One region of the Rubrobacter tropicus genome, then DNA from elsewhere that is predicted to be linked to it. Evidence: riboswitches for the same ligand, from Rfam matches in the RefSeq annotation. Region 1 holds a riboswitch; each other region holds the start of a gene.
The links. Region 1 has a riboswitch for cyclic di-GMP ahead of GBA63_RS03185 (glycoside hydrolase family 5 protein). Riboswitches for the same ligand answer to the same signal wherever they lie in the genome.
Positions count from the first base shown of each region.

Region 2: another riboswitch for cyclic di-GMP. It lies ahead of GBA63_RS18480 (right-handed parallel beta-helix repeat-containing protein); the one in region 1 lies ahead of GBA63_RS03185 (glycoside hydrolase family 5 protein).
Region 3: another riboswitch for cyclic di-GMP. It lies ahead of GBA63_RS10255 (sigma-70 family RNA polymerase sigma factor); the one in region 1 lies ahead of GBA63_RS03185 (glycoside hydrolase family 5 protein).

Region 1 is NZ_CP045119.1:676,581-687,105, forward strand. It holds gene GBA63_RS03140 (sulfotransferase) at 1-181, shown strand, start outside; gene GBA63_RS03145 (DUF3267 domain-containing protein) at 552-1,124, opposite strand; gene GBA63_RS03150 (L-2-amino-thiazoline-4-carboxylic acid hydrolase) at 1,327-1,944, opposite strand; gene GBA63_RS03155 (class I SAM-dependent methyltransferase) at 2,063-2,890, shown strand; gene GBA63_RS03160 (glucose-6-phosphate isomerase) at 3,015-4,313, opposite strand; gene nth (endonuclease III) at 4,383-5,018, shown strand; gene GBA63_RS03170 (hypothetical protein) at 5,026-5,271, shown strand; tRNA gene GBA63_RS03175 (tRNA-Ser) at 5,290-5,374, shown strand; gene GBA63_RS03180 (hypothetical protein) at 5,534-5,818, shown strand; gene GBA63_RS03185 (glycoside hydrolase family 5 protein) at 6,515-7,849, opposite strand; cyclic di-GMP riboswitch class I at 7,868-7,947, opposite strand; tRNA gene GBA63_RS03190 (tRNA-Lys) at 8,150-8,222, opposite strand; gene GBA63_RS03195 (HD domain-containing protein) at 8,595-9,926, opposite strand; gene GBA63_RS03200 (GNAT family N-acetyltransferase) at 10,046-10,525, shown strand, end outside.
Region 2 is NZ_CP045119.1:3,692,150-3,702,674, reverse strand. It holds gene GBA63_RS18495 (hypothetical protein) at 1-636, shown strand, start outside; gene GBA63_RS18490 (LuxR C-terminal-related transcriptional regulator) at 971-1,717, shown strand; gene GBA63_RS18485 (right-handed parallel beta-helix repeat-containing protein) at 2,056-3,021, shown strand; gene GBA63_RS18480 (right-handed parallel beta-helix repeat-containing protein) at 3,568-4,590, opposite strand; cyclic di-GMP riboswitch class I at 4,600-4,676, opposite strand; gene wbaP (undecaprenyl-phosphate galactose phosphotransferase WbaP) at 6,323-7,792, shown strand; gene GBA63_RS18470 (cupin domain-containing protein) at 7,802-8,239, shown strand; gene GBA63_RS18465 (low molecular weight protein arginine phosphatase) at 8,232-8,717, shown strand; gene GBA63_RS18460 (hypothetical protein) at 8,799-8,996, shown strand; gene GBA63_RS18455 (MFS transporter) at 9,269-10,474, shown strand.
Region 3 is NZ_CP045119.1:2,055,732-2,066,256, reverse strand. It holds gene GBA63_RS10270 (PilW family protein) at 1-240, opposite strand, end outside; gene GBA63_RS10265 (type IV pilus modification PilV family protein) at 252-686, opposite strand; gene GBA63_RS10260 (pilus assembly FimT family protein) at 679-1,218, opposite strand; gene GBA63_RS10255 (sigma-70 family RNA polymerase sigma factor) at 1,273-2,028, opposite strand; cyclic di-GMP riboswitch class I at 2,112-2,186, opposite strand; gene GBA63_RS10250 (Asp23/Gls24 family envelope stress response protein) at 2,346-2,756, shown strand; gene GBA63_RS10245 (prepilin peptidase) at 3,306-4,067, opposite strand; gene GBA63_RS10240 (FliA/WhiG family RNA polymerase sigma factor) at 4,147-4,986, opposite strand; gene dprA (DNA-processing protein DprA) at 4,983-6,116, opposite strand; gene GBA63_RS10230 (YifB family Mg chelatase-like AAA ATPase) at 6,103-7,611, opposite strand; gene GBA63_RS10225 (YraN family protein) at 7,755-8,144, opposite strand; gene GBA63_RS10220 (ribonuclease HII) at 8,102-8,728, opposite strand; gene rplS (50S ribosomal protein L19) at 8,742-9,068, opposite strand; gene trmD (tRNA (guanosine(37)-N1)-methyltransferase TrmD) at 9,105-9,794, opposite strand; gene rimM (ribosome maturation factor RimM) at 9,799-10,287, opposite strand; gene GBA63_RS10200 (KH domain-containing protein) at 10,293-10,525, opposite strand, start outside.

The DNA of each region.
Region 1 (10,525 bases):
CCGCGAGGTCAAGCTCGGCATCAGCCACACCGCCTCGGGCAACCCAAACCGCTTCGACACCGGGGCCGTCGAGCTAAAGCAGGACCAGGCCTGGACCGAGAGGATGAACGGACGGGACCAGAAGCTCGTAACCGCCCTGACCCTGCCGCTACTGGCGCGCTACCACTACCCGCTGACGTAAGCCTCCGCCGGAAGATCCTTGCAATAAAGCGGATCGCGGTGGCTACATGCCACCGCGATCCGAACGGTCAGCAGTCAGCCCGCTCCGGCTTCGCCTCCGCTTTCAGCCATCAGCGGCCGGCTTTTTGCCCTTGCTGAAAGCTGACCGCTGAAAGCTGACAGCCTTCCAAAGAGGCCCAACCTCTTCGCAAACCGCTTTAGGTCAGGTCACGTAGCCCTACGGCGGCTTGCAGAAGGACGGAAACCTTCGCGAATAGGCCAGGGGTCGTAGAGTTCTCCAGGTTTTCGGGTTCTTGGGCTCTTGGGGGTGAGGGATGGGTCTTGCCCGGAGTTTCGTGACGCACCCCTTCAAACCTGAATGCCTCAAAGCCTCACGAACCTCCCGGTTCATCTCTTATGCAAGTCGCTCTAACCGACTGCCCGTGGAAGCGCACGCCGCGCTCGAAAGGTTGCACGAGGATGCCTTCGGGTTTGCGGAGAACCAGCAGCGTACACCAGAAGTTTCCCAGGTAGAACGGCAAGATGCAGGCGAGGACCGGCGCCGCGGTCGGGAACCTGACGACGTACGCCAGCACCACCGCGCACGAGAGCAAGACCGGTGCGCCGTACGAGATCGCGAACTGCCCCCTGGTAAACCTGTGATCCGGCGCCCTCCACCAGGCGAAGAGCGGGCCGTTGCCCCGCTCGATCCACCCCACGCGTCGCGGTCGCGCTCCGAAACGGCGCAAGACCGCGTACTGGGCCAGGTCGGGTAACACGAGCCCCGCCGCGACCGCCGCCAACAGCCAGGACCAGACCGCCTGCCCGGCCACACCCTCCCACCCGGACCACGACGCCACGTAGAGACCCGCCAGCAACGACGCCACAAGAAAGACGGCGAAGACTGCGTAGAAACGTCGACCCGGAACGTACTCCTCCGTCGCGAATCCTTCGTCGACCTCCACGCCTTAGACCCCTTTCGTGACCTTCGCCAACCCGTTAGGCTCTTCCTGCGGGATCACAGCCTACTTATCGGCAGGGGCCCGATCGCGGTTTAGCGCAACTATCCGGAGTTCGCCGCACTCCACGCTTTGGCGCACCCGTTGGCGCACGGGCGGGCCGGACCTGTTCCGCGGTCCGGTGTGGACGGGTCGCGGGGGACCCGCGCTACTTTTTGGGCTTGCGGCCGATGCTGACCATCTCGGGCTGGACGCCTTCGGCCGGTCCGTCGTCGAGTTCCTGATCCCTGTACTGGTAGACGCCGCGGCAGGTGTGGCCTCCCGTGGTGCGCTTCTCGGTGTAGGACAGCTTCACGTTCGGGTTTATGGCCTCGACCATCGCTTTCTCGTAGGTCGAGAAGGCCGCGCAGGGTTTCACGTCCCAGCCCGGGACGCCGTCGTGGCCCATGCCGCCGAACCAGGGGCAGCGGTCGGCGTTTATGACGTACTCGCCGTCCTTTGTCTCGGTGAGCGTGATCTCGATGTCGAAGAAGCGGTTCGCGAGCATGACGACGTCCACGGCGTCCTTCATGGTGGTGACGTCGAGCTGCTCGCGCAGGTCCGAGCCTTGTTTCTCTCCTATGCGGCTCATGGCGAGCTTGCCGACCTTCTGGCCGTCGTAGCCGAGGTCGTCGGCCGCCCGGATCATCTCGTCGAGGATAACCCCGGTACCCGCGCTAGCCGCCTTCCACTTGTACCACGTCGGCCCCGGCAGCCCGAGCTTCATAGCCCACCTCGCGAGGAAGAGCGGTAGGCGGGGCAGACCGTAGACCTGGAGCCATTTCATAGAAAAGATTCCTCTCTCCGCTTCCGACGAACCACCATTATACCCGCCGCCCGACGCGCGACCCCCCTTTGCCCTACCATTGGACGGTCCCGCCACGAAGAACGGAGAGGCCGCGCGTATGCCCATACGCAACCCAGAGCCGCTAAGAACCGCAGCCCTCCTCCTTTCCCTGATCACGCACAGACCCCGCGAACTCTTCGACAGGGCCGCCGGTTACGCCGACCTCGTCCTGGAACGGTTCGCCGCTGCGCCGCCGGCCCACGAAACGACCACCTGGGATGAGGCCCTGCGGGACCTCGACGGCCTGTACGGTCGCGCGCGCAGGATACTGGAAGAACCGGCCCTGGAAGAGATCGAAGCCCGCACGCGTCGCCTGTTGGAGGACATCAGGCCGGACGACGCCTTCAGCCAACGCTGGGCGGCCGACTCCCTCTTCGCCCGCCTCTGTTACCTATCCTGCCGCCTCGTCGAACCCGTCGTGGTCATCGAGACCGGGGTGGCCTACGGCGTCAGCTCCGCTTTCCTGCTGCAGGCCCTGAACGAGAACGGCCGCGGAACGCTCCACAGCGTGGATCTCCCGCCCCTCAGGAGGGAGTATGAGCGCCACTGGGGCATCGCCGTACCCGACGCCCTCCGCGACGCCTGGAGCCTCCATCGCGGCGCCAGCAGGCGCATCCTGCCACCCCTCCTCCAGAACACCGGTCCGTTGGACCTCTTCGTCCACGACAGCCTCCACACCCGCCGCAACATGCGCCGCGAGTTCGAGGCCGTCTGGCCCCGCCTGCGACCCGGCGGCGTCCTCCTGGCCGACGACGTCGAAAGAAACCGGGCCTTCACCGACCTGCGCCAAAAAGCCCCGACCCTCTGGCGCATCGTCCGGGACCGGGAGACGGCCCCCCTGCACGGCCCCGCGGCCCCCGTCGTCTTCGGGATGGCGATTAGATAGCCGTCAGCTTTCAGCCGTCAGCGTTCAGCAGGTAGGCGTCGGACAAGCTAACGCTGGACAACCGGCAAACCGGACGAACACCCATAGCTGGCGCAAAAGAGTACCGTTGCCGCAAAGCTGATAGCTAGTGTCCTGGCCTTCCCATCCTCTTGTACGTGATCTCCTTGCCCGCCTCTACGCCCGGCTGGTCGAAGGCGTTGACGCCGTAGAGGTCGCCGGTGATGGCCGTCTGGATTTCGAGGGCCTGGAAGAGGTAGCCGAGGTTCTCCTCGTTGACGGCGCCGAGCTTTATTGTCGAGTTGGGGCGTCCGGCTTCGGTGAGCGCCTTTCTGGTGGCGTCGCACTCGACGTTCAGGAGCTCGGCCATGGTGTGGCCGCCGAGGTATCCGACGCCTTCGAGGTCCTCGTAGGCCTTGGGGATGGACAGGTCCTTGGGGTGGTCCTCGACCTCTACTATCTCGATCACCTTGTCCTGCGGGCCTTCCATGTAGAGCTGGACCTGGGAGTGCTGGTCGGTGGTGCCGACCGCGCCGTGGGGTGTCGAGCCCTTGCCCTCCTTGCCGAGCGACTCGGCCCAGAGCTGGACGAACCACGCCGCGAGCCTCTCCAGGGAGTCGGCGTAGGGCATCATGACCCGCACGTTGCGCCCGCGCTGCGTGTCCATCAGGTAGTGCATGGCCGCCCCGACTACCGCCTGGTGCTCGGGGCCTTGCTCTTGCACCTCGTCCACGCACTGGGCGGCGCCCGCGAGCATGGCCCCGACGTCCAGGCCCGTCACGGCCGCCGGGAGCAGCCCGACCGGTGTCAGCACCGAGAAACGTCCCCCCACGTCGGCCGGGATGGGGAGGACACGGAGGTCTTCGCGTTCGGAGATCTCCTTCAGAAAACCCTTCTCGGGGTCGGTCGTTGCGACCGTGCGCCCCTGGTAGCCGAAGGAGCCGAGGGCGTCGACGAGAAAGCCCCGGATGACGAGGAAATTGGCCATCGTCTCCGCGGTCGAGCCCGACTTGGTGACGACGTTGACCCACGTGCCGCCGGGGTCCGCGACGTCGAGGACGGCCGAGAGGGTGGCGGGGTCGGTGTTCTCCGCGAAGTGGACGCGCGGTCCCCTGCGGGCTTCGCCGGAGAGCATGTTGTAGTAGGGATGGTTCAGCGCCCGGTGTACGGCCATCGGGCCCAGGGCGGAGCCGCCGATGCCGACGTGGACGAAGTCGGTGGCCCCAGAACCCCGGATCTCCTCCGCCAGGGATACCGAAGACTCCGCGTACTCCCGCGTCTTCGGCAGCCTCATAAACCCGGGAGGATCGCCCAGAAGCCCGTCGACAGCCTCCTTCAGCCGGGGTCTGACCCCGTCGAGGTCCCCGTCCTCCAGGCCCCCTTCCACCCCTTGCAGGTTCTCGTAATCGAAGGTGACTTCGGCCATGCTGGATCTCCCCTCTGTACGGGACGCCTTCCGGAGACAGTGTAGTCCAGGGTATAATCCCCGGCCATCGTGAGAGATAGGGCCCCAGTCGAGGAGACCATAAGCCGCCTGAAGTCCGCCTACCCCGACGCCCGCACCGCCCTGGACTGGACGACCCCCCTGGAGCTTCTCGTCGCCACGATCCTCTCGGCCCAGACCACGGACGTTCGCGTGAACCTGGTGACCCCGAACCTTTTCGCCAAGTACCCCACCGCCGCCGACTACGCCGGGGCCGACCCTGCGGAGTTGGAGGAGGACATCCGCCAGACCGGGTTTTTCCGAAACAAGGCGAAGTCGCTGCGGGGCATGGCCCGCGCTTTGGTAGAAGACCACGATGGCGAGGTCCCGCGCACCATGCGGGAGCTCGTCGCCCTGCCAGGCGTCGGGCGCAAGACCGCCAACGTGGTGCTCGGCAACGCGTTCTCCATCGACGAGGGCGTCGTGGTCGACACCCACGTCAGGCGCCTCTCGAACAGGCTGGGCTTCACCACCCACGACGATCCCGAGAAGATAGAGCGGGACCTCATGCAGACGGTCCCGAAGGAGGACTGGACGGTCTTTTCGCACCTCCTGATCCTGCACGGCCGCGCCGTCTGCAAGGCCCGCAAACCGGATTGCGAGGACTGCACGCTTAACGACCTCTGCCCCTCGGCCTTCCGGGTCTAGTAGCCCCATGCCCTCGAACGACATCCTCCACGCCCGCCTCCCGCCGGAAGAAGGCTTCGAGCTCTACCGGCACCGGAACGCGGGCGCGATGCGCACCCAGGGCTGGCACGGTTACTACTGGGCCAGGCCCACCGCGGCGGGCGACTACGAGATCCGGAGCGTCCCTGCCTCGCTCGGCGAACCCTCCACCCACGGCGGCGTCATGCCCAAAGAGGCCTTCGAAAGGCTGTACGAGAAAGCCGACCGCGTATAATGTCTGCTTGTGAAACGCGGGGGCATGGCAGAGCGGACGAATGCGCTGGTCTTGAAAACCAGAGGCGCCAAAACGCCCGAAGGTTCGAATCCTTCTGCCCCCGCCGCCAACTCGAATACGCACTCCACATTAAATTTGTTAAAAATCATTAAGATATTGGAGACTTTTGAGTTTCGGTTATGTACACTGTGGGTAACTTCTCATGTGGAGAAGGAAATGCAGGCCGCTTGAGAGACGGAAACAACAGAAAAAGGAGGACTGGATGAAGAGGGCAATACTCTTGGCCACTGTCGCACTTTTGGCCATGCTAGTCCTGGTGCCGATGGCGATGGCTCAGGACACCACCATGATGATGGGTGGCACGACGATGATGATGGAGCAGACGGGCGGCCAGATGATGGGCGGCACGACGATGATGGAGATGACCAGCGGTCAGATGGCTCAGGACGATCTGCCGACCAGCGGTGGCCCGGCCATACTCTTGCCGGCGGCCGCTCTGCTCGTGGGTTCGGGCATCTTGACCTACGCGATCCTGCGTCGCAGGTAGCAGATAACGTAACAAGCGGGGGACGGACCACCAACAGGTCCGTCCCCCATTTGGCCGGGGAAGAGCCTGCACCTCCCCGGTCTTTTTTGTAGCATTTCAGCTAGTCGGCACGCTTCGGCTTTACGGCCTCCGCTTTCGGCATCTCAGCCGCTTAGATCTTCCCGCACTCGGGTAACGTGTCGCCCCTTGTCTTGAACGCTTGTAAGAGTAATTGTCTGATGCCCATAGACCGGGAGTTCGAACCGGGTCGGTCGCAGTAACCTCTCCTGACAGGTTGCCCGGACGTTACTCGTTTACATGCCGGCAGCCCTTATCGTTGGGCCGACGCGGAGGTCCGCGGCGCGGCTCGTCGGCCACGCAAGCCCCGGTTAACAAAACTTAACGTTACTATAATCCGGGATCGGGCCGATCCTGCGAGGGGTGGGCCGGAGGTTACGGCACGTTCCCGGTCATTTTCCCTGGTCCCGGCCTGGCGCTCTGGGTAGACCACTGTCGCCACCGAGTCCGACGGCGGGCGCTTCTAAAGCGGGTTGCGGTGGTATTGAACCACCGCAACCCGCGCTATCGGCTATCGGCTATCGGCTATCGGCTATCGGCTATCGGCCGTCAGCCATCGGCCAAAGAAAAGGCAGCCGAAAGCTGATCGCTGAAAGCTGACGGCGATTGCAGGGAGGTCCAACCTCCCTGCAATCTGCTCTAGTAACCCTTCGCGGCGTAGTGGGCGTTCTCGTCCTCGTAGGAGCGCACGTAGTTGCCGCCGCCGGTGCCGGACCCCGAGTAGTAGTCGAAGTACTGGTGGGCCGTGTAGCGGACGTTGGGTATGCTGGTGGGGATCCAGGGTCCGTTGGGGTGGTGGTCCACGCACTCGTCCACGCTGGCCCTGTAGGTGGTGACGGCGATCGTGGTCCTGTCTCCGCGCCCGCGGATATCGGAGACGACGGAGCGGGTGATCGCCTCCCACGTCTGGCCCTGGGTCTTTCCGCGGGCCGGGACGATGCCCTTCTTGCCGTTGGGCTCGTTCATCAGGTCGTACACGATGACCGTCGGGTCCGAGCCGAACTGGGCGGAGAGCCTTTTCCACAGGTCCCTGAAGTGGCCCACCGTGCAGCGGGGGGAGTTGAGGGCCTGTTTGCCGGTGCCGTCGTGGCCGCCGATGGCCGCCGTCCAGTAGCCGCCGTAGTTGTGGCAGTCGAGCACGACCTTGAGGCCCGCCGCCCCGGCGTTGCGGACCGAGCGCTTCAGCCGCGCGAGCTCGGCCGTCTTCAGGCCGCCCCCGAGCACCGGCTGCAGGCGCTCCCACCGGAACCCGATCCTGACGATCCCCACCCCCTCGGAGCGCAGGTATCCGAAGGAGTTCATCCCGCCGTTGACCGCCGGGTCCGAGGGGGTGGGGTTGACGGTCGGGTACCAGTAATCTTCGCCGTAGACGCCTGGTGCCCTGTTGGAGTGGGTGCCCTCTTCCCACCGCTGCCCGCCCGAGAAGTTGACGCCGCGCCACGCCCCTGGCACGTCCAGGTGCCGCTTCACGAGCGCGGCCTGGTAGCCGGGTTTTGCGACGGCTATGGGGTTGGGGCCGCCCGCCCCCTCGCCCACGCTCATCCACAGGGAGGCGAAGTAGCCGCCGTCGTGGGTATCGTTGTAGCGCTCCGAGCACTCCTGCGCGGTCACCCACAGGCCCTTCGCGTCGGCGTGGGAGTACCACGCCTCGCCCAGTCGGGCCCACCGCTCCTCGTCGGGGGCGAACTCTTCGCGGCTCCTAGTCGTGTTCTGCGGGAAGCCGACCTCGCCTATGTAGCCCCGGGCACCCCGTAGCCAGGAGGTGAAGATCTTGAGCTCGTCGAGGGCCAGGTGGGTGACCGCATCCTGATACCCACCATGCTCCGGGTCTCCCGTGTGCGCCCGCGAGGGACCGCCGCCAACGACGCCCAGGGCGGTCGTCCCCGCCCCCGCAAGCGCCAGCCGCCTGATAAATCCCCTGCGGCTCAGGGTTCCGACGGCAGGCACCCTCGAAGAATCGCCAACGGACCGCACCTATTCCCCCCTCTTCTGTTCGGTGGCCCGGCCGCCTATCCGCGGATAGGCCCGTGGCTTTGCCTGCCCGCCTCACGACGGGGTCGCCCTTGCGCAGCAGGAGGCAAATGTATACATGTGAACAAGGGGTGTCAAGACGGCGAGGTTTGTCCGAGATGGACGAAGCGCCAGGTCAGCGAAGCGGCCCGTGGGACCGAGAAGGTCTGGCGAAAGCACCCGTTGCAGTAGGGAGCCCCCGGCGGTCCACCGGGGGCTCTTCCCGCTGCCGTGTCCTGCCCGCAAGACGGGGCATTCTTGGAGTGAGCCGCCCAGGACTCGAACCTGGAACCTAAAGATTAAGAGTCTTTTGCTCTGCCAATTGAGCTAGCGGCCCGTGCGCGGGGATTATAGCATCGCCGATCGGGATGGCCAGGGTCGAAGGTTAAGTTTTGTTGTCGAGGCTTGCGCGGACCCTGGCCGTGTGTTTATAATCTTTGTATCATCCTAGCGGTTCTTCTACGGGCCGCTAAGGGCCGGAAAAGGGGCTTCCCTTCTGTGAACGCCGGCCCTTTTTTTATGAGCTGGTCAGCAGTTCAGCCTGTCAGCATTTCAGCCGGTCAGCACGCCGCCTTCGGCGGCTCTCAGCGCTTCAGCCGGACCAGAAATCCTCTGCTCGCCCGGGTGGTGCCAGAGCAACCTCTGAAATGCTGAGATGCCGAAAGCGGAGGCCGCAAGGCCGGAGCGTGCTGACAGGCTGAAACGCTGTTTATCCGACTTCCCTTGCGATGGTGAAGAGCTCTTCGGCGTGGCGTTTCACCGAGGTCGCGAGGTTTTCGGTCGCGGTGGCTATGGTTACGCGGCGGAGGGGGGCGTGGAAGCGGGTAAGGTCGTCCCCGGACATGCCGGAGAGGCTTCGCCAGCCGACGGGGTTGCGTTCGCCGGGGAGGGGGAGGTGGCGGATCAGGCGCAGGTCGACGGAGAAGTCCTGGCGCCTGGGGAGGTCTATGAGGATGTCGAAGGGGCCGGCGACGCCCTTGCGGTAGCGGGTGAGGTAGCGGGACCAGGCCTCCTCGACCCGGCGTCGCCAGGAGGCGTCGTCGCGGAGGCGTATCAGGGGGTCGTAGCCCGGATGGCGCTCGTCGAACTGCAGGGCGAGGTGGTAGGGCTTTCGCTCGGCGAGGCGGTTCATCAGGACCGACGTGGAGCTCTCGGCCTCGGCCGAGTCCTCCAGCAGCACGAAGGCGCCCGCGTCGTCCTGTTCGGAGAGCTTGTCGAAGGTAACTATCTCGTCCTGAACGGCGTCCTGGACGGCGCGTTGGAACATCACCGTCGGGATGCGGAGGGCATGGTGGCCGTAGACGTTGTGGTGGATCAGGTACCTGGAAAAGACGAGGGACTGCAGGCATCCCGCGCTCTCCTCATCCAGGGAGAGGACGGCCCGGTTCTCCTGGCCGACGATCCTCAGGTTCTCGATCAGGGGCATCGCCTCGACGAGGCCGAAGGGCACCCTCGCCCCCCGCCCGTCGCGCACGAGCCGGTCCAGGCCGTCCACGTCGAGCGAGCCGAAGAGGATGTCGCGCAGGAGGTGCTCTGTCGGGGTGAGGCCGCGCGGAGGAGTATCTCCACGGGATACGAGCCGGAAGACGTTGTGGGGCTCGAGGTCCCAGTCGTTGCGCAGGACCTTGGCGACCTCGGTATGCTCGATCCAACGCCGGCTCAACTCTTTGAAAGTGGGCGCTCCCGGCAGGGCTATCCCCTCCACGGCGCCCGAGTAAGGGTAGCGGCCGGCGTTGAGGAGGAGGGCGGCGGCCAACGCGCCCTGCACGTCGCGATCTTCGAGGTAGGCGCCGGTGTCCACGATCCTCTTGAGGGTGAGCCGCGCGAGGTGATAGGTGCCGACGGCGTGGTCCAGGCGCGTGTGGCGGGCCCTGGGGAAGGCGGCGAAGGTCAGGCCGAGCTGGCTCAGGCCTTTGAGGCGTTGCATCGCGTCGGTCTCGAGCAGGGCCCTCACCGACCTGTCCGTGGGGACGTCGCCCCAGATCACATCCCGGATTCTTCTTCCGGAGCCCCCGAAGAACTCCCCGACCGTTCCGCTCAAAGACGCCCCCGGTTGACTCGCCCAGCACATTCTAACCAAAATGGCCCCGCGCGCCCGACGGGTGTAACATTCTGTTTTTCGAGAAGGGGGCAGCCATACACGCCGAAGAGGTCCAGGTTTTGAGCGGGGAGTCGATCCTCCTCAGGCCGCCGCGCGAGTCGGACGTGGAGGCGGCCTACTCCTGGGACCGCGACCCCGAGCTCGCCGCCTGGAACGGACGCTCCCCGATACGGGTCTCCCTCTCCGCCGCCCGTCGCGACTACCTGGCCCGCTGGGAGGACCGCTCCGTCAAGACGTTCATCATCGAAGCCGAAGGTGGTCCCATAGGCATGGCGACCCTCTACGACTTCCGCAGGGGGGGCTGCGAGCTCGGCATCAAGATCGGGCCCGACGCCCTCCGCGGCAGGGGATACGCCACCGAGGCCGTCGAGCTCCTGGTCGAGTACGTCTTCGACACCTTGGGCCTCGAAAACATCCGCGGCTCGACGCTCTCCCACAACCACCGCATGCAGCGCGTCTTCGAGAAGAACGGCTTCACGCAGGTCGGCGACGGCAGCCTCCTCAGCCGCTACGACAACCGCCGCTACACAGAGCTCTTC
Region 2 (10,525 bases), 1.4 Mb from region 1:
GCCGACAACGTGATCGGGAACAGCACCACGAAGGGGGGGATCCTGGTCACGAAGAACTCCAAGAGTACCCGGATACACGGAAACCGCATCGGCATCGCGCGTGATGGCACTGCTATACCGAACGCCCTCTCGGGCGTGCAGATCGACGGCATCAACGGCACCAACTCCTCGGACTCGTACGTCGGGCCGGATAATGTCGTCGCGAACAACGGGGTAAATGGCGTGCGCATCTTCGGTGCGGACAGCGACAGGAACACGATCACACGCAACTCAATCTTCGGCAACGCAGGGCTCGGGATCGACCTCCCGACCCTTGGCAGAGATACTCCCAACGACCCGGGCGACGTCGACGGCGACGCCAACGAGCAGCTGAACTTCCCTGTAATAGAGACGGCCACGCCTCTTGCGGTTACGGGGACGGCTTGTGTGGGATGTACCGTCGAGGTCTTTATCGCGGATTCAGCCACGGGCCCCTACGGCGAGGGCAAGACGTTCATCGGCTCGTCCGTCGCCGGCCCTGACGGTACGTTTTCGGTGCCGGTGACCGGGGTCGCAAGCGGAGACCGCGTAACCGCGACCGCGACTGACACGACGGGCAACACTTCGGAGTTTTCGGCGAATAAGACCGTCCCGTAACGAACCGCGCACGCTCCGTCCAGGACGGTCACTCGATCAGGCCTCCGCCCCCGTCGGAGCCCACGGAGCTTTGTGGCAATGCCGGCAAGTCGAGCGATGGCCTCGATGCCGCACGCGTCAGGGGAGTAGATCGTTCCTGGCCGCAAGAAGGTTCAGCCGAGGTCGAGAGGAAGACCGCGAGTCGGGGCGACGGTGCGCTAGCGGCGCAGCCGGTTATCCGAGGCCGTGGGCCAGGAGGGATCACGTGTCCGAGTTGTTCCGTTGTCGAGTTGTGGAGAAAGATACAAGTCGTCCACTCGACGAGGTCGCCTAGACCGGGACTGAAGGAGCCGACATGCGGAACGACGACCCCGCGCCGTCAAAGGTGCTTATACTGGACCGCCAGGCCCTTGCGCGAGAGAGAATACGGGCCGCACTTTCGGGCGAGCCCGACTTGCGCGTGGTCGGCGAGGCGCGGGACGGGCGAGAGGCCCTCGAGTTGTGTCGCGATCTCCGGCCGGACATCGCTTTGGTGGGTCTCACGCAACCGGATGCCGTCGAAATGGAAGCCGCCAGGGCGCTCAAGGAGGAATGTCCCGGAACGAGGGTGCTCCTTCTGGCGACCAGGGAGAGCGAAGACCTCCTGCTGGAGGCGGTACGGTTGGGCGCCGCCGGCTACGTTCTGAAAGGGTCGACGCCCGCCCAACTGCTGAACGCCGCACAAAAGACGCTTGAGGGCATGTCTCCTTTCAACCGCGAGGTGGCTATGCGCCTTCTCAAGAGGCTGGAAGGCGAGAACAGGCGTGAGCAGCAGACGAAGTTCCTACCGGTCGGGCGAACCCCCGCGCGGTCAGAAAGGGCCGCCAGAGGAACCCTCCTTACCCCCCGGGAACTCGATGTGCTGCCGTACCTCGTCAAGGGCAACACCAACCACCAGATCGCCCAGGAGCTTCACGTGAGCATCTCGACGGTGAAAAAGCATCTGGAACACATCATCTCCAAACTAGAGGTCTCTGACCGCACTCAGGCGGCCGTCAAAGCCGCGGAGTTGGGGTTGGTGCGGGGCACGAGAGATAGGGGCTCTTCCTCTGGGCATTCTTAGTGTCGTAATCCCGGTCGGATATGGGTCTGCCGGTCAGAAAATATGGGTCAGATGACCAATATACAGCGTATCCAGTTGAGTAGATACTTGGCCGAAAGAAAAACCGTAAGATGCTGCGAAAGAATTCCTTTGGAGGGGGAATCGTAGCTTCTCGCTGTAGGCTGTACTACTCGCAGGGCCTCCGTGCGATTCTGGCTACGTAGGGGCGTCTTACGAACCCGTGGCCCGGGCTTGCTGTGGTGGCCGGTACAGCCGAGCCCCAGGCGGCCTGGACTGAGTCGGCAAGGGCAGATTGTGAGGAGGATCGCAGGGGAGCGCAAAAACGACGGAGGTCTAGCGTGAAACGTTTGTTGGTGTTGTCAGCGACCTTGGCCACGCTATTCTCGGCTTTTGCCTACGTCCCGCAGGCAGAGGGGGCGACCTGCACGGGCAAGCAGGTCTCTCCGGGGCAGAACCTTTCCAGCGTGGCAGCCAACGCCAGGGCTGGCACGACGTTCTGCATCAAAGATGGCAACTATGCTGTCCCGACCCCGGTAAGGGTCCAGAATCGTGACAGGTTTATCGGGATGTTCTCCGATGGAACACGTCCGTCTGTCACGACCACGAAGGCGCAGCACGTGTTCGATGCCAACGGTTCCCGCGGGGCCACGATCCGGGGACTCGGGATGAGTGGCGCGGTGGGCGGAGACCACTGCAAGCCGAACTGCGGAAGAGGCATCGGTGGTGGTACGAACCTCACGATCAACAACGTGTGGTCTCACCACAATCAGAACCAGGGAATCGGGGGCACGGGACCCGGGCTTCTCGTTACCTACTCCCGGATAGATCACAACGGAAGTCCCGCCTTCGCGAGGTTCGGCGAGTCGCAGAGCGCGGCGGGCATCAAGAGCGTCAACTCGATGACCGTGCTCAACTCTCGCGTTCACGACAATTACTGGTCCGGCGTATGGTGTGACAACGACTGCGACGCCTTTCAGGTGAGGAACAATACGATCACGGCGAACGGCAAGGCGGGCATACACTACGAAGCGTCGAGCGGTCCGGCCGTCTTCGCCAACAACGTTATACGGGGCAACGGGACCAACGCCGCGGTGGCCGGGCGCCGCGCTGGGCTCATCATCTACGCGTCCGCCAATGCCGAGGTGTACGGCAATGCCTTCGGGAGCAACACGTACTACGGTATCCACGTGGCCGAGGACGACCGCGACTGGACACCGCTTCTCGGGAACATCAGCATTTACAACAACACGATGGGCGGCGACGCTATAGTCGGCTGCACGCTCTCGGGCGTGGGATGCCTCTAGTCCTGCAACGGAAGCTTCCGCGGACAGGGGCCTCGCTACCTTCCCGACCGGGGAAGGAGTCACGGCCAGGAAACCGGCGTTCTAGAGGATGGGCGCAACGCTGCCTGCTCGGAGTTCATGCCGATCGGAGTGTGAGAACGGCCGTCAGTCGGGCGAGTCAGGGCCTCGGGGATTTCGGTCCTTGCTGAACGTTGTGATTCGGGACGCCGGGGCGGTGCCAGATGACCTGCGCGCGTACGCCATCGTGTCGTAGCCTGTTTTGGTAGTGATCCCCCGAGACCGTATCGTAACGATGAGACAGGCGGGCGGGTCAAAGGCGGCGTGCCGAACCATCTCGCTACGACCCGGTCACCTGCTCGCGGCCGGCATTCCGTGAGGACGGTGGCAACAGACGGAGGGAGCAACCGCACATTCGGGGCTCGGTCTCCAGAGACCGAGCCCGTTGGTAATCCCCGTCGCTGCGCCGCAAGTTGGGGCCTTCACGACCGTGGAGATCGTCGGCGCGCCACGCGGAGATGAAGGTAGTCGCGGGGCGTACGAGCGCCCTCATCTACCATTCTTGTAGCAGTGCACCCGCCAGTCGGGCAGCCCGCACCCCGAGAGGGCGTCACCGTTCAGACGGTTGTGGTGAAAATCGATATTCCTTAGGGCGAATCCCCCATCGCCTCTGGGCTCCGCCCTGAATCTCGCCTCATCGAAAGCGACAATGAGGGCGGCGCCGTTTTTGCCGCCGAAGGTGTTGCCGAATACGTTCAAGTTCTTGCTGTTGAGGGCGATCAGGTCTGCCCGTCGAGATCCCGCCGCCGCGAGGCCGCCATTGTACCTGATGGTACTACCCTCGACGATGGCGGCACCGGAGGAGATCTCGTCGTGCACGCCGACCTTGCCGTTCCTGACGACGGTCGAATCGTGCACCTCGAAACGGGTGCAGTCGATGTCGCACCACAGGCCGGCCCAGCGGTTGTCTTTGACGACCGAGTTTCTGATGATCATCGAGTTGACGCTCTTGATGCCCGCCGCGCTCACCGGCCCGGCAGTCTCGCCCGTGAAGGTGGAATCGTACCCGTTGTCGTCGAACACGGAGTTGACCACGAGTAGACCGGGACCCACCCCGCCTATGCCCTGATTGGCGTTGTGCATGAGGTGCGCATCAGAGACGTAGAGGTTCGTGCCACCCCCGCCTATGCCCCGCCCGCAGTTGGGAGAACAGGCCTCGCTGCCGATGGCCCCCTGAACCCGAAGGCCGATGATCGCAGCTGAGTCGGAGCCGAACGTGTCGAAGATGGTAGTAGCGCCTGCGCCCCTTACTATCGGCCTAGTTCCGTCACCGTACACTCCCCGGAAGCGGTCCCCCGACTGTACTTTGACGGACCGAACGACAGGGTACTCGCCGTCGTTGATGCAGAACGTCGTCCGCGCGCCATGGGCGTCTGCCACCAGAGAGATGTCGTCGCCTTCGCGGATCTGAACGCCCGAACAGTCGGTCGCCGCCCGTGCTGTTCCCTCTCCCCACCATACGACGGAGCTTGCGATAAATGCTAATAATATAACAAGCGGGCCGCGTGCCATCTTCCCTCCTTCGGTAGCCCGGCCACCTCCTGAGAGGTCCGTGGCTTTGCGTCCTCCGCCTCGCGACGGGTTTGCCTTTTCGTGAGTTTGCCCAGTCTACTACAAATGCACGTGGGACCGGAGTAAATGCGCACACTAGCGGGTGAAATGGACGCAAGCTGCCGGTCCGATCGGTTCCCAGGTTTGGTGTTCGAGAGAACAGGAGTATGGAGCGCGAAGCTCTTCCACGACAAGAACAAGCGCATCCGACACACGCCACACGGTCGCTCCAAAGCCGGAGGGGTGGGCCCTTCGATCTAAGATAATTCTTCGAACGCTCTCAAGTTGTGGCCCCCGTGAGTCCGGCTCGTATCCTCCGTAGATACACCAACGAAAGCGGCGCGACGGCCCAAAGACGCCCTGTACGCAGGATGCGCCACCGCTATCCGCGAGCTCCCAAGAATCTCACAGCGACAAAGTCAAATCGCGGCGGCGGCCCTCTCTTTACGGAGTCTTAGCCGCCAGGGTCGTCGGAGTATCGGCCGCTCTTGTTGGTCCTGATCATGCCACCCAACATCACCCAGCCGCAGCCGAACAATATCCCGAAGAGCACGTGAGCCCAGCGAGCCTCGATGAAACCATTCACGTCGCTAAAGTGGTAGAGCCAACCTGACAGTCCCGTAGCCAGGGGCAACCAGCGATAATCTTGCGAGGTTGTCGCGCCAAGATGGGCGAGGCCCACCAGGGTCAAACCCAGCAGTAAGCAAGGAAACCAGTCGAACAAGAAAGGCGGCAAGCCTTTTCCGGCAAGGTACGCATACCTCGCCGCCGCATCTACGGCACCAGAGGCATCCAAGACACGGTATAAGAAGCCAAGCCCCGCGCCCAGGCTACAAAAGACGAGCCCAACTGACTCAACCCAACCTAACCGTTCCCTACTCCAAACACAGAACGCTGCCGCGCCTGCCAAGAATAGCAGCGGTACGACGAAACCCAGTACTTTTGCGACGGCCTCCTGGGGGGCCGAAGAGCTTTCAAGGCCATGGAAGTAGCCCCACACTACGAACAACACCCCGGCAAGCATTGCTCCTACTCTGCCCCAATGCACAAGTGATGACCCTGGTCCCATCGTCTGTTTCGATTCGGACGGTTGCACGATGCTTATGATGACACCGAGAGACGTTCCGTGCATCCTACGAAAAAACGGTACTCGTGAGGGATTTGCCCGGTCCCTGTTCCGCAAGGGAGGGTTCACAGTGTAGGTGTGGAGGGAGTCGATCGGTTCAGAATTCGTGCCCACCCAGAATACGATCAACAGGAATGCGCACGATACTTTCGTAAACGTTTTGCCGCGTGAACGCTGGCCGAGGACTGATAGCAAGCTTGAAAGACGCCAATCGCACCGAGCATGAGCGCGTTGCGGATCGTCGAGGTGTCGTATCGGTGGTCGCCCCGCGCGCAAAAGCCTAGAGCGGCTTGCAGAGGCCAATGCCTCTGCAAGCCGCGCGGTCAGCGATCAACCCGCTGCGGCTTCGCCTCCGCTTTCAGCTATCAGCGGTCCGCTCTAGGATACGAACCCGAGGGTCTGTTGTTCTTCGATGTCCCATCTGCTGAACAGTGTCTCCAAATGTGCCAGTTGGCAGATGTGCCGATTACCGCTCTTTTCTAGCATCTCGGCATGAAGGGTGAACCCAACTTCGGCAGTCAGCTAAGCGACCTCTCGAGCAGAAGAAATGCGTTCGGTGCGAGAGCGTTGCAGTCCATAGGGATACCGGCGAAGCCGACGAGCCTGGCTGAGCTTCATGCCGGGCGTCTGGGAGAATCGTGGCGACAGCACCTGAACGACCTGCTACTGGTGTTGGTGGATTGTGCGCTCGCGCTCGCCGTGTGGCAGCTGGCGATACTGCTCCGCGCCTTTTTCATGGGAGGCTCGGTCTCGGAGGTCACGGTTGTCGGGGTGCTTCCCATCGTTACGGTCTGGGTGGGCTTGCGTGCCCTGCTCGGCCTGTACCCCGGCTACGGGATGAACCCGGTGGAGGAACTGCGGCGTCAAACCTACGCCGTGCTCGCCACGCTGGCCATAACCGCAACGTTCGCGGTCGCGGTGCAGGTGGACGATGTGGTCTCCCGTTCCGTACTGGCCATGGGCTGCGCGGGGCTCCTCCTGTGCGCCCCTGTCGTGCGACAGCTCGTAAAGTGGCGCCTGATGAAGCTACGCCTGTGGGGCAAGCCGGTGGTCGTGTTCAGCTCCGGAGAGACCGGAGGGCGCGTCGTCGCTTTGCTCGCGAAGGAGTGGGGCCTCGGATACAAGCCCATAGCCGTGTTTGGAAGCCATCCTGGGGAGGACAGGCGGCACTACGAGGCGGCCCCCGACGACAAGAGCCTGGCCGACGCTATGAGGCTCTCTCGGAGGTACGGCGTGGACACCGTGATCTTCGCGATGCCGCATACCCGCCGAGAGCACTTGGAGAGGCTCGTACACTGGGCGAGCTTCGGCTTCCGGCACGTCACGGTGATACCGAACCTCGAGGGCGTTGCCAACTCGGCGGTCGTCGCCAGGGACCTTGCCGGCGTCTTCGGGGTGGAGATCCGCTACAACCTGCTCGATACGTGGGTACGTCGGGTCAAGAGGGCCCTGGATCTCCTGGCCACTGCGGCAGGGGGCATCTTCGTCGTCCCGCTGCTACTGGTGCTTTGCATGTTGGTACGTTTAGAGTCGGGTGGCCCGATCTTCTACACGGACACGCGCCTGGGACGCAACGGGGAACCTTTCTCCTGCCTGAAGTTCAGGACCATGATCCCCGACGCGGAGGACGCACTGCGGCGGATATTGGAGAGGGATCCGGAGGCGAGGGCGGAGTATGCCAGGTACCACAAGTTGCGGGAAGACCCGCGTGTCACCCGGGTCGGCCGGTTTCTGAGGAGAACGAGCCTGGACGAGCTTCCGCAGTTGTGGAACGTGCTCAAAGGGGAGATGAGCCTGGTCGGTCCGAGACCCTACCTGCCGCGGGAGTCCGGGGACATAGGGGTGACCCAGAGCGACATACTGCGCGTCTACCCCGGCATGACGGGCCCGTGGCAGGTGAGTGGACGGAGTACCACCTCCTTTGAGGATCGGGTGCGGATGGACGCCCACTATGTACGAGATTGGTCGGTGTGGTTGGACCTTGTGTTGCTGGCTCGCACGGTCAAGGCGCTCGCGACTGACCGCAGCGCGTTCTAAGGGGAACGCGTGCTGGAAGAACACCCCCGGGGCATGGTCGCGTTGAATAAAGCCGAAGGGCACGATGGGAGAAGGGAGATCCGCTACCAGCGACCCGCGGAGGAGGCTCCTGCGGTCGCGATGGTGCTGGACCAGGATCTCGCGGTGCGCTACGCGAGCCGGGCGGTCGGACGGGTTGCCAGCGACCCCACCGTCGTCGTTGCCAACCCGTTGTCCGTGTACTTGCACCCAGAGGATGGCGTCTGGGTGCGGGACGCTCTCGCGACGCCGGATCGCGGGACGGTCCACAGGCTGTCGGTGGAGAGCGAGGAGCCGGCGAGGATGCTCGAGGTCCCCTTGGGCGAGTTCGACGAGGAAGACATCGTGCGCCTCGAAGACGCCTACGGACGCGCGGGATCGGTACCGGGTGCCCAAGACCGCTACGGTAGGGAGGCCGAACGTGCGTAGCGATGATGGCAACACGAGGGCTCTGTTCGTGTGCACAGCCAACGTGTGTCGTAGTCCGATGGCGGAGGCCATCTTCAACGCCCTGGCCGAGGAGCGGGGCGTCTCCTGGAGGGCGAAGAGCGCCGGAGTGGCGGCCCTGGTGGGGGAGGGGATCTCTCCCCGGGCCGGCGCGGCGCTCGAGGAGGTCGGGGTCTTCGCGGAGGGCCACCGGGCGCGTCAGGTGGATGCCCGGATGCTCGAAAGGGCGGACCTCGTGCTCGCGATGACTCGGACCCATGCGGACACCCTGCTACGCCTCTCGCCCCAGGCCTCTACAAAGGTGCACACCCTGATGACCTTCGTCGGCGACTTCGGCGAAGGGACGGACATTCCGGACCCCTACGGCCAGTCTATGACCGCCCACCGGGCCTCCGTGCGCCAACTCTTGCGCTACCTCGAAGCTCTGGTGGAGCGTGTGAAGGTCGGTAACGGAATGTAGGCGTAGAAATCGGACACGCGGTGGTTGGGGTACGTGCACGATAAGCGATGTTGTCGCCGATACGCGGCGGAGGAGGGACATATGACGGAACCACAGTTGCCCGTAGGGTACCGTCTGGAGCTCAACATCCCGGATTTTCTCTATCTACTCAGGCCGGACGGCTCCCGGGTAGGCGTGTTCCATGCATGGAGTTGGACGAAGGAGGCCGTCGAAGCGGCGGCCGAGCAGGACGTGGAGGGGCCGTCTCAGTCGGACAAGAGAACCGGCGATGATTCATAGAAGGACAAGCATGGTTTAGGCTTGTGGCTGGGCCCTACCGTGCCCGGACCCAGTCGGCCACCTCCGCAAACGCCCGATGCGGTTGTCATCGAGGAAATCTCCTAGAAGAGACGGGTAGTACCGTGGCGGAGGCGTCAAGGAATCGTCCAGCGCACGACGAAAGCGTGGCCCCGCGCGGCGCCCGCCATTATAGTTGAGGTCGAACCGGCGGAAGGTCGGGGCGCGACTCCGGAGTCCGGCCGGTAGCCGGCACCAAGCCGTCCTGGGAGGGGATCGGGCTGAGCAACTCTCTGCTGAGCAATCGCGGTTTCATGAGGCTCTGGGCCGGTCAGGCCGCCTCTTTCGTGGGCGACGCCGTATCGATGGTCGCGCTCGTGGTTCTGATCGTCCAGATCACCGGCAGCGCCTCGGCGGTGGGGGGGGCGCTCGTCGCCCGCGTCCTGCCGACGCTCGCCAGTCCTTTCTTCGGGGTCCTGGCGGACAGGCTGGACAGGAGGATGGTCCTGGTGGCGAGCGACCTGGCCCGCGCGCTGTTGGCCGTAGGGTTCGTCTTCGCCCGCGACCTTGCCGTCCTTTACGTCCTGATCTTCTTGATGGGCGCGGCGCGCGCCCTCTTCAACCCGACCGTGCGCGCCGCCTTCCCTGGCGTAGTCGGGGGGGGCGACCTGACCCGCGCGAACTCACTGATAAGCGCCACCTTCAGCGTCTCCGTGACGGCCGGACCGGCCCTCGGCGGGCTTCTCGTGGCGGGCGTGGGCGTGGGCGCCGCCTTTCTTCTGGACGCGGCGACGTTCTTGTTCTCCGCCGCGCTTCTCTACCGCCTGCCCCTTTCGGGCCCCGAGGCGGAGTCAGAAGAGAGTTTCCTCTCCGAGTTCAAGGCCGGGCTCGGCTACCTCGCTGGCGCACGCGTTCCCCTGGCGATGGTCGCGGGTGCTTTCCTCACGGTGCTGGCGACCGACCTTGCGACGCCCGCCGAGGTGTTTCTCGCCAAGCAGACTTTCGGAACCGGCGACGCCGGCTACGGCCTGCTCTTGGGCGTCTGGGGCGCCGGAATGGCAGTCGGCAGCGCGTGCATGGGCGTGTTGGGAGATCGGGTGCCGCTGCTGCCTATCTACTTTATCGGTATCTTCGCGTGGGCCTTGGCCCTGCTCGGAACGGCAACTTCACCAATCTTCGCCGCGGCGCTGGGCGCGCTCGCCGTAGCCGGGGTCGCCAACGGTGTGGACAACGTCGTTACGGACACGGTCTTGCAGAGGCGCGTACCCGAGGCCCTACTCGGCCGGGTATTCTCCGTACGATTCACGGGTTACAGCGCCGCAGAGGCGCTGGCCTACCCTCTTGGCGGGCTCTTCGTAGATACCTTCGGGCCCCGTCCTACCTACGCCCTCTCCGGCCTCGTCACCGCCGGCGTCGGCGTCCTTATCTTGCTCTTCTTGCTGCCTGCCCTGCTGGCACGGCCCGAAGGGACGCAGGGGTGAAAGACAGGCGTATCCGGCCGGCGGGGGCCAACTTGTCGCCGGGGCGAGGCG
Region 3 (10,525 bases), 1.4 Mb from region 1:
GCTGACCCCGTCGAGCTTGTTGTACGGGTAGGCGGTCCGGATCTCGCGCTCCATCCGCTCCAGCCCCAGCCGGGCGTTTTCTACCGCCTCGGTCTTGTCGTTACCGAAGCTGAACACCCGCAAGCTCATGTCGAAGACGGAGTAGAGGGCACCCATAGCAACAGACATCAACAGGATCGTTACCATTAACTCCGTGAGGGTGAATCCGTCCTCCTCCGCGAGTGACCGCCGCACCTTCACCTTGAGGCACTTCACTTGGCGACCAACCCCGTGACCTCGTAATTACCACCGGACGCCCAATCCACGGTCACGCTGACCTGGATCAGGTTCGTCTGGTAACCGGCAGGCTCTACGGCGGATGGACCGAGGCGCATGTACTGGGTCGTCACTTCGCAGCCACCCGACGGAGACGCGAAAGGAGAGCCTGCGGGAGGCGCGGGGTTGCAGTCGGTGGAGCTTCCCACCGGGTAACGGGCAAGCGCGGCCGGAAGGGTCAGAGCCTTGGTTTCCTCCAGCTTCTCGTTCGCGAGCGCCCGCGCCTGATCGTAGTTGCTCCCCGCGACGGCCGCGTTGAGGCCCGCGTCGAACATGCTAACCATCGGTATGATCGCGACGGCGAGGATCATGATTGCCACCATCACCTCGACCAGCGAGTAGCCGGATTCGCCCTTGAGAAATCTAGTCAACCTTTATCCTCGAGGTCACATCTACGAACTCTAGTCTAGTCGTAGGGTTGCCATCTACCGTCACCCGGATCTCGTTGGATCCGGCGCCGACCGTCACGTTTCGCATCGACCCGTCCGGAGAGAACTCCAGCGATCGGGTGGGCCCGGATAATCCCAGGGTCGAGTATAAGGTGGTGACGGCGGCATCGTCCTGGAGCGCCGGCACACCCACGACCTTTGTATTGTCCGGCAGGGTGCGATCTATGGCGGTGCCCGCGGCAACGCCGCCCGAGCTCGTCATCTTTACCAGATAGTAGTCGGGGCCCATGCTCTCCTTGGCTTTCTCGGGCGAGAGGACGACGCGCCAGTTCGCCAACTGGTTGGTGGACCTGGTATGGGCGAGCCGCAGATCAGACGCCAACTGGTTGGCTGCGGAGTCCACGGCCCTGCTCTCTATCACGCTGAACCAGGTAGAGCTGGCGATGCCCATAAGGACACCCAGGACGACGATGGTGATTACAACCTCCGGCAGCGTGAATCCCCACTCGCCCACCGGGCGGCCACTGTCATCAAGGCGCCAGCTGCTCGACTCCATCAATCCACCGCTTCAGAGCGTTCTCAGCGACTTCACAGAAGAAGCGACGAGCCGCGACACCTTTCGCTGCGAGAGCCCGAGCCGTTTTCCGACCTCCGTCTGCGTTAGGTCCTTGTAGAAGAACAGGTAGACGACTCTGCGTTGGATCTCGCTCAACGACTCTATGGCCTGCTCCAGCACGATGCGGTCCTCTATCGGGAGAGAGAAACTCTCGTGGTGGATGCTCCTGATGGCCGAGAGGTCAATGCCCTCTTCCTCGGCGCCGTCGAGCGAGACGACGCTCGTGTCGTGGTAGAGCTTCATCAACTCGACGATGCCGTCTGGCGAGACGTTGACCTCTTCGGCTATCTCTTCGAGTTCGGGCCTGCGGCCGAGGTCTGCTTCGAGCCGCGCCGCCGCCGAGGTGACTTTGGAGTAGAGGCCGCGCGACCAGCGGGGTTTCTTTACGAGCTGGGTGTCGCGGAGGTGGTGGCGGATCTCACCGTCCACCACGGCGTAAGCGTAGGTCGCGAACCCCGCGCCCGGGGCGTCTTCGTAGTTCTTTACGGCCTTCATGAGCCCCACGTGGGCGACCTGTATCAGGTCCTCGTAGGCCTCGTCCGAAACCCTTGCGTGCCGCCCGGCAAGGTGGGCGACTAGCCCCCCGTGCATATCTAGTATCGTTTCTATGGCCTTCCTGTCCCCGGTCTCTCTGTGGGTCCGGATCAGGGCCGCCGCGTCTTGCCGACCCCGTTCCGCGGCGCCCGCCACCATCCTCATCGACCCCATGCCACAGCACGAACCGCCGCACGGGCAAGGCCGGTACTCGCGTAACCGGCCGGACGAGTAGTAATCCGCATCGAATCTCCCTTTTCGGCAACCCGGCTGCCTACGTGAGGCCCGTGGCTTTGCGCCCCCGCCTCGCGGCGGGTTTGCCTTTTCGTAACCGGAGCATTGTATACGGCCAGGCTGAAAGAAACAATCCTGCCGATAGACTGTTTTTCCGATTCGTATGGGGAATGTGGTCGCGTTTACAACCCCACGCGGGAACGAAAACACCGCAGCGGGTATGCTACGACTGCATCCGGGATCGAAAAGGAGGAATGGTGACGGAGACGAGCCAGGAGCGCGCGGGCGCGAGCCCGCTGCAGGGAGACCGCGGGACCACGAAGATCGGGGACGGGGTGGTGCTCGCCATCGCGAACGCCGCCGCCGGGGAGGTCGGCGGCGCGCACCTCTCCCACGGGGGCACCAGGCTCCCTGGCGACAGCTCCCCGACCGTCGGCGAGTTCCTGGGCAACATCACGGGCGGGTCGGGCCGGCCGCGCGGCATCTCCGTAGAGGTCGGCGAGAGCCAGGCGGCCGTCGATTTGACCATCAACGTCGACTACGGCAAGAACATCGCAAGCGTCGCCCAGGAATTGCGCCGGAACGTGATCTCCCGCGTCGAAAGCCTAACCGGCCTGCACGTCACGGAGGTCAATATCGTCGTCAACGACCTTGCTTTCGAGCAGTAAAGCTCGGGTGCCTGGCACGGACCGCAGAAGACTCAAGCCCATCACGAATAGGCTTTTAGGTCTTTAGGTTTTCAGGTTCTAAAGGGGTGGGGTGGAGCCTGCCTGCAGTCTCCCGGCCCACGCTTCAAAACCCAAGAGACCTAGAGCGGTTTGCACGAGGACCGGCCTTCGGTGTTCTCGAGGTTTCGAGGGGTGGGCCACGAAACCCGCGAGCAAGCCCCGACCCGCCACCCCTTACGGCGGTTTGCGGAAAAACTGACCCTCGCCGCCCACGGGGCACCGAGGCTTTCAGGGGCGCGCCCCGAAGCCGCGGGCGGGCCCCGACCTTCCTCCCCTGAGAACCCGAGAACCCGGATGGCTGCTCGCGGTAGGCTCGATACCTCCGCAAACCGCCTTAGAACCTGAGAACCCAAGAACCTTGGAACCCGAAAGCCCGGGTTTTAGACGGGCCCGGTGCTTCCGCAAACCGCACTAAGTGCCTCACAGACAACGAGGTTCGGTCCTTCCGCAAACCGCCGTAGTAGAGACGAACCGCGCCCCGATCCGGGTTCACGGCCCACCAACGAGCCTTGCTGCGAATTCGAGGTAGAACCCCCAGAGGTATGGTCCCGCAAAGAGGACCAAGATCCCCCCGACGGCGAGAAACACCCCGAAGGGAAGCGCAGCGCGGCGGTCTATCTTTCCACCCGCCATGAGGAGCCCAGCGGTGACGGAGCCGACGAGCGCGCCGAGGAAGACCGCCAGGGCCGCGTACGGCCCCAGAAACGTCCCGAGCATCCCGCCCATCTTGACGTCCCCCATCCCCATGCCGCCGGGGTAGGCGATGGCGAGCGCGAACAACCCGCCCGAAACGGCGAGGGCGGAGACGGTATACACCCACCACGCCCCGGGGTTGATCAGGATGGAGAGGGCCAATCCGGCCACCGCCGCCGGGCCGACTATTACGTTCGGGAGCAGGCGATGCTCCAGGTCTATGCCGGCCAGCGCGACTAGCGTCCCGATCAGGACCAGCGCCGAGAGTAGAGGCAGGCCGAACCCGAACCTGAGGGCCGCCGCCGCGAAGAGCACCCCTGTAAGGGCCTCGACGAGCGGGTATCGGAGGGAGATGCGCGACTTGCAACTCCGGCACCGTCCCCCGAGGAGCGCGTACGAGACGACCGGCACGTTGTCCGGCGCCCGGATCGGAGCGCCGCAGTCCGGGCACCGGGAACCCGGCCATACTATCGACCGGCGGAGTGGTACGCGGTGGATCACCACGTTCAAGAAGCTCCCGACGACGAGCCCCAGAAGCCCGGCAAGGAACGCTATCAATTGAGAATCCGCGCGGGTATAACCTGTCTCCCTTTCCGAATGCCCGGCATTCTACACCGCCGGGAAGAGGCACCAGTGGCTACGAATCCACCGAAAGGCTCTCCGGAAAACTCGCCATCTCCAGGAGGGCCTCGCGGAGCCTCAGGCGGGAGGCCCGGAGTATCTGGGAGATCCTGCCCTCCGTCAGGCCGAGGGCGCCGCCGATCTCGCGCAGCGTCAGGCCCTCGTAGTAGTAGAAGGTCGTGACCACCCGCTCTTGCTCGCCCAGCCCCTCTATAGCGCGGACGAGAAGGGACCTGAGCTCCGAACTCTCGACGGACTGCGCAGGGTCGGCCCCGAACTGGTCGGCCACGAGCTCGTGCAGCCCGCCCTCGGCGGGATCACAGCCGGAACGCGCCTCCAGCGACCCGACCCTCGACCTCGCGACCTTCTCCAGAAAAGCCCGGTGGTCAGCTATCGATACGCCCAACCTCACAGCGACCTCGGACTCCGTCGGCGACCTGCCGTAGCATTGCGCGAGCTCGCAACGGGCGCGCTCCACCCGCTGGACGCGCAGCCGGGTAGTGCGTGGGAGCGGGTCGGTCTTTCGCAGCTCGTCGAGGATGGACCACCGGATCTTGGATATGGCGTAGGTCTCGAACTTGGCAGGCCTGGACGGATCGTAGGTCTCGACGGCCCCGAGCAGCCCGAACAACCCCCACGAGACGAGGTCTTCCCGGTCGACGGGCCCGGGTGACCGGGCGAAGATCCTGCCGGCCACGTACCGCGCGAGCGGCGAGTAGTTGACGACGAGCCTGTCCCGCAGCATCGTGGCCTCGCGGTCCACGAGCCGCCGCTCGGTGGGACAGGCAATCCCCGCCGCCCGCTCCCTTACCCTTCGGTACCGCGCCCACAGGGACCCAAGGTTCTGCCGCGTCACGAGGCCGACCGCCGCGCGAAGTTGCCCGCCGCGTCGCGGGCCACGTAACCCTTGATCTCCAGCATGGCGAGCGCGCTTAGCACGACTTTCATTTCCACCCCCGTCCGGCCTGCCACCACGTCTGCCCCCACGGACCGAAAATCCACCCCCCGCAACACCCCGGCCTCTTCCTCCGGCAACCCTATCGGCGGGTCGGGTAGCGCGGGCTCTGGAGCGGCAGGCTCCTCGGGTGCCGGGCCGGGCGGCGGTTTATCCCCGGCCCGGCCCGCAACGGCATCGAGGAACTCCGGCAAGTCCCACAGCACTCCCGCGCCGTCGGCCAGCAGCCTGTTCGAGCCGCGGCACTCGGGCACGCCGGGAGGCCCCGGCACGGCCCAGACGTCCCTTCCGGCGTCCAGCGCGTGGCGCGCCGTGATGAGGGCGCCGCTCTTCTCCGGCGCCTCGACGACCACGACCGCGTCGGAGAGGCCGGCGATGATCCTGTTACGTGCCGGGAACCGCCACGCGAGCGGCGCCTCCCCCGGAGCGTACTCGGAGACGAGCGCCCCGCGTTCCTCCACGCGCCGGAACAGACCCCTGTTGGCCCTCGGGTAAACGACGTCGATACCGCAGCCGAGCACGCCCATCGTTTCGCCCCCTGCCTCAAGGGCGCCCTCGTGGGCCGCCGCGTCGACCCCGAGCGCCAGCCCGCTCACCACGCAGACGCCCCTAGCCGCGAGCTCCCGCCCGAGCGAGCGCGCCATCTCGACCCCGGCCGGCGTCGCCTTACGCGAACCCACGAGCGCCACCAGGGCCTCCGGCGCCAGTCGGCCTCGAACGAAGAGGGCCGGCGGCGGATCCGGGGCGACCCTCAAGCGCGCCGGATACGCCTCGTCGGCCAGCGTTATTGTCTGGACTCCCGCGTGTCCCAGCCGTCCCAGGAGGGCTCGGGCCTCGAAGGTCTGCCTCATCTCGGCAAGGGCGCGGGCGGCCCTCTCGGTCAGGTTCATCTCGCGCGAGATCCGGGCCGCGGGCTTCTCGAGAACGTCCTTTACGCGCCCGCCCGCGAGGCGCGAGACCAGACTACCGCCGACCCTGGCCTGCAAGAGGGACAGAAACAGGTACGCTTCTCCCTCCCTAACCTCCGGCACCGTACGCCCTCCTGTAGTTGAGGGCTTCGGCGAGGTGCTCGACGGCTATGTCCCCCTCGCCCGAGAGGTCGGCCACGGTCCTCGCGACGCGCAGCACCCTGTCGTGACCGCGCCCGGAGAGGCCCATCCGGTCTATGGCCCGCGCGAACAACGCCTCGGCGTCCCCCCGCAAGCCGCACGCGGCCCTGAGGACGCGGCCGGAGAGGGCGCAGTTCGGTGACCCCTGCCGATCCAACTGGGCCCGCCGGGCCGCGGTCACCCGCTCCCTTATGGCCCGCGAAGGCTCGGCCCGAGGACCGCCCCTCAGTTCTTCGCGCGAGAGGCGCGGCACGTCGACGAAGAGGTCCATGCGGTCGATCAGGGGCCCAGAGATGCGGCCCTGGTAGCGTTCGATCTGGCCGGGCGTGCACCGGCACGCCCGCCGAGCATCCCCGGCGTACCCGCACGGACAGGGATTCATCGAGCACAACAGCGTTACCCTGGCCGGGTAACTCAAGGTCGCCGCAACCCGCGAGATGGTCACGTACCCGTCCTCGAGCGGCTGCCGCAAGACCTCGAGCGTCCTGCGCCCGAACTCGGGGAACTCGTCCAGAAACAGCACCCCGTGATGGGCCAGGGAGACCTCGCCCGGACGCGGGTTGCTTCCCCCGCCAGCCAACCCCGCGGTCGATATCGTGTGGTGCGGCGCCCTGAACGGTCTCACCCGCAGCAGCGACCCGTTGGCCTCCCCACCCGCGCTGTGGACCTTGGTCACCTCGATCCTCTCCCCGAGACTTAAGGGCGGCAGAATCCCCGGCATCCTGCGGGCGAGCATGGTCTTGCCCGAACCCGGCGGCCCGCTCATCACCACGTTATGCCCACCGGCCGCCGCGACCTCGAGCGCCCTCTTCGCGTACCCCTGGCCCGCCACGTCTGCGAAGTCCTCCGCGGGTGCTGGCTCCTCCCCGTTCTCAGACCACGGCTCGGCCGGCTCGACCCCGTTTCCGGAAGCCAAAAACGCCGCAGCCTCCCGCAGTCCCCCGACCCCGTATACCTCTATTCCGCCCGAAGCGGCCGCCTCCCCGGCGTTCTTTTCTGGCAACACTAAACGCCGCAGCCCGCCAAGCCTGGCGGCCTCGGCCATCGACAGGGCGCCCCTCACCGCCCGCAGCCCGCCGTCTAGCGAGAGCTCCCCGACCACGCCCACGTCCTCCAGGCCGGAGGGGGGCAGGCTCCCCGACGCGGCGAGTATGCCGAGCGCCATCGGAAGGTCGAAGGCGGCCCCCTCCTTGCGGAGGTTGGCGGGGGCAAGGTTGACGATCACCTTCTTGGTCGGGAACTTGTATCCTGAATTGGAGATCGCAACCCGCACCCTCTCCCTGGCCTCCTGCACCGCCGCATCGGGCAAACCCACTATCGAGAACCCGGGCAGGCCCGCGCTCACGTCCACCTCGACCTCGACCGGCAGCGCGTCGATCCCGAACAGGCTCAGACTTCTAACCCTGCAAACGGACATCAGAAAACAACCCCGCCAACGAGCGCGGCCCCGTTCATCCCTCACCTCCAGAGACTCCTCCACAGAGCCCAGGCAGTATAGCCCAAACGGGCTAGTTTTGTCTAGTATTTTATACTGTTGTTTAAAATTTTATACGACAAGCATCAGAAGGCGTCCGTAACGTGTGAGATCCGCACCCCGTCGCTGCGGGCAAGAATGCCGATGGCGTCGAAGCGCAGGGTGTGGAACGTTGGGGACTTTTCCAGGAGGTACTCTTCAGTGATCGCGCGTATAGTCCGCTGCTTGCGGAGGGTGATGGCCTCGAGCGGGTCCCCGAAGCCCGTGCCGCGCCGGAGCTTGACCTCGACCACGACGAGGGTGCCGTCCTTGCTTGCTACGAGGTCGAGCTCGCCGTGGCGGGTGCGGTAGTTCTGGTCGACGACGGTGTAGCCCCGCTCTTCGAGGAAGCGGCGGGCGAGCCTCTCGCCGCGCTTCCCGCTCGGGCGGTTGTTCAGCCCAAGACCCCGGCGTAGCTCAGGCGGTGGACCCGGCACGGGCCGTACCGGGCGAGGGCCGCCCTGTGGTGCTCGGTCCCGTAGCCGGCGTGCCTCTCGAAGCCGTAGGCGGAGTGGGTCGAGGCCAGCTCGCGCATGGCGCCGTCACGAAGGACCTTCGCCACGACGCTCGCGGCGGCGACGGCGGCGCTCCTGGTATCCGCCCGCGGCAGGCACTCCACGTCGGGCCCCAGCTTCAGGTTTCCGTCGGCGAGGGCGCAGCGGGCGCGGGATCTTAGGGCTTCGATAACCCTCGTGAGGGCCTCGCGGTTCGCGCGGCCCACGCCGTGGCGGTCGATCCACCACGCCGGAAAAGCGACGACTGAGACGGCCTCGGCGCGGCGCAGAACGTCCGCGAAGACCGCTTCGCGGCGGCCGGCCCGGAGCGTCTTCGAATCGTTCACCTCGGAGAGCTGCGTCTCGCCCAGAACGACGGCTGCGGCGACGAGCGGTCCGGCGAGGGCGCCGCGGCCCGCCTCGTCGGCGCCCGCGAGCGGGCCGCCGCGGTCGAGCGTCCAGGCGGCGTCGAAGGCGTAGAGCGGGGCCGCGTCCGGGCGGCGTGCCGTGCCGGGGGCGGCCCGCAACGGTCGTGCGGTTCTAGCGGGCCTTCTTGACGCGGGCCTTCTTGCCTACCTTGTCGCGGATGTAGTAGAGCTTCGCGCGGCGCACGGCGCCCCGGCGGGAGACCTCTATCTGCGCGATCTTGGGCGAGTGTAGAGGGAAGATCCTCTCCACGTGTACCCCGAAGGAGTTCTTCCTGACGGTGAACGTCTCGTCGATACCTCCGCCCTTGCGGGCGATACACAGGCCCTCGAAGACCTGCACCCTCTCGCGGTTGCCCTCTATGACGCGGTAGTGGACCTTCACCGTGTCGCCCGGCTTGAAGACGACGTCCCTCTGCTGCAAATTCTCGCTCGTTATCATTTGTCTTGCTCCTCTCGTGGGTGTTCCTACGAACGGTCACGGGGACCGGCGGCCGGTCCCCCTCGCCTCCGACCTGGTCCGAGACTCCCGCTCGCGCCAGGCGCGGATCTCCGCATGATTGCCGGATAATAGCACGCCGGGCACCTCCTCTCCATCCCAGACGGCCGGCCGCGTGTACATCGGCGGCCCAACCACGCCCTCCCCGGAGAAGGACTCCCCGATTAGGCTCTCCGCGTTTCCTAGCACCCCGTCGAGGCGCCTGACCACCGCGTCGGCGAGCGCGGAGGCCACGATCTCCCCGCCCGAGAGCACGAAATCCCCGAGCGAAACGGCTTCGGTGCAAAGCTCCGTCCGGACGCGCTCGTCGACTCCCCCATACCTCCCGCAGACGACCGTAAGGTCGGGTCCGGCGGCGATGTCGTCCACGTACGCCTGCACGAGCGGGCGTCCCGCCGGCTCCGTGAGCACGACACGGCGAGTGTTCCGAACCTCCCTGGCCGGCGCGCCGTAGACCTCCTCGAAGGCGCGGGCAACGACGTCGACGCGCACCACCATCCCGGCGCCGCCGCCGTAGGGCATGTCGTCGATGCGGCCGTTCGGGGAGAAGTCCCTGAGATCGAAGCTCCTGTAGCCTACGACGCCGCGCTCTATCGCGCGTCCGACGACGCCGACGCGCAGGGCGGCGTCGACCGCCTCGGGGAAAACGCAAAAGACGTCGATGTTCAAGATCCTACTCCGGCGGGCGCACGACGAGGCTGCGGCCCGCGAGGTCCAGGGTGGGGACGTGCTCCATGGTGAAGGGTACGAACAACTCTTCCCCGCCGGTTCGGATCACCAGCACTTCGTGCGCCGCCGTCTCGAAGGTCTCCTTCACCTCGCCGATCCTCTCCCCCGCCTCGTCCATCGCCGTCAGGCCGACCAGGTCGCCGACGTAGAACTCGCCCTCCTCCGGGCTATCGAGCTCGGACCTGTCGAGCAGGAGAGGCTCGCCCTTGAGGCTCGCCGCCCCGGGTCGGTCGCCGACGCCTTCGAGTTCCAACAGAAAACCCTTCGGGGTGGGGCGGGAGGCCAGGATCTTGCGTCGCACGCCCGCCACCTGGGGCGAGATGCCGTCCCGGAGGTGGTCGCCCGACCCCGAGGGCCGCACCCTTACCGTGCCGCGCACGCCGTGGGGGCCGACGATCACGCCGATCGTCACCGGGTCGGGGAGGTCCGCCACGGGGGCTAGTCCGAGACCTCCACGTTGGCGCGCTTGCCGACCTTCACCGAGGCGGCCTTCACGACCGTACGGATGGCCCGGATCGTGCGCCCCCCGCGTCCTATGACCCTTCCGATGTCGTCTGGCGCGACGGTGAGCTCGAGGTCCACGTGCGAGTCGGATTCGGTTGCGGATACTTCGACCCTGTCCGGCTCGTCCACTATGGGCCGGACGAGGAGAAGCAGGAGGTTCTCCAGTC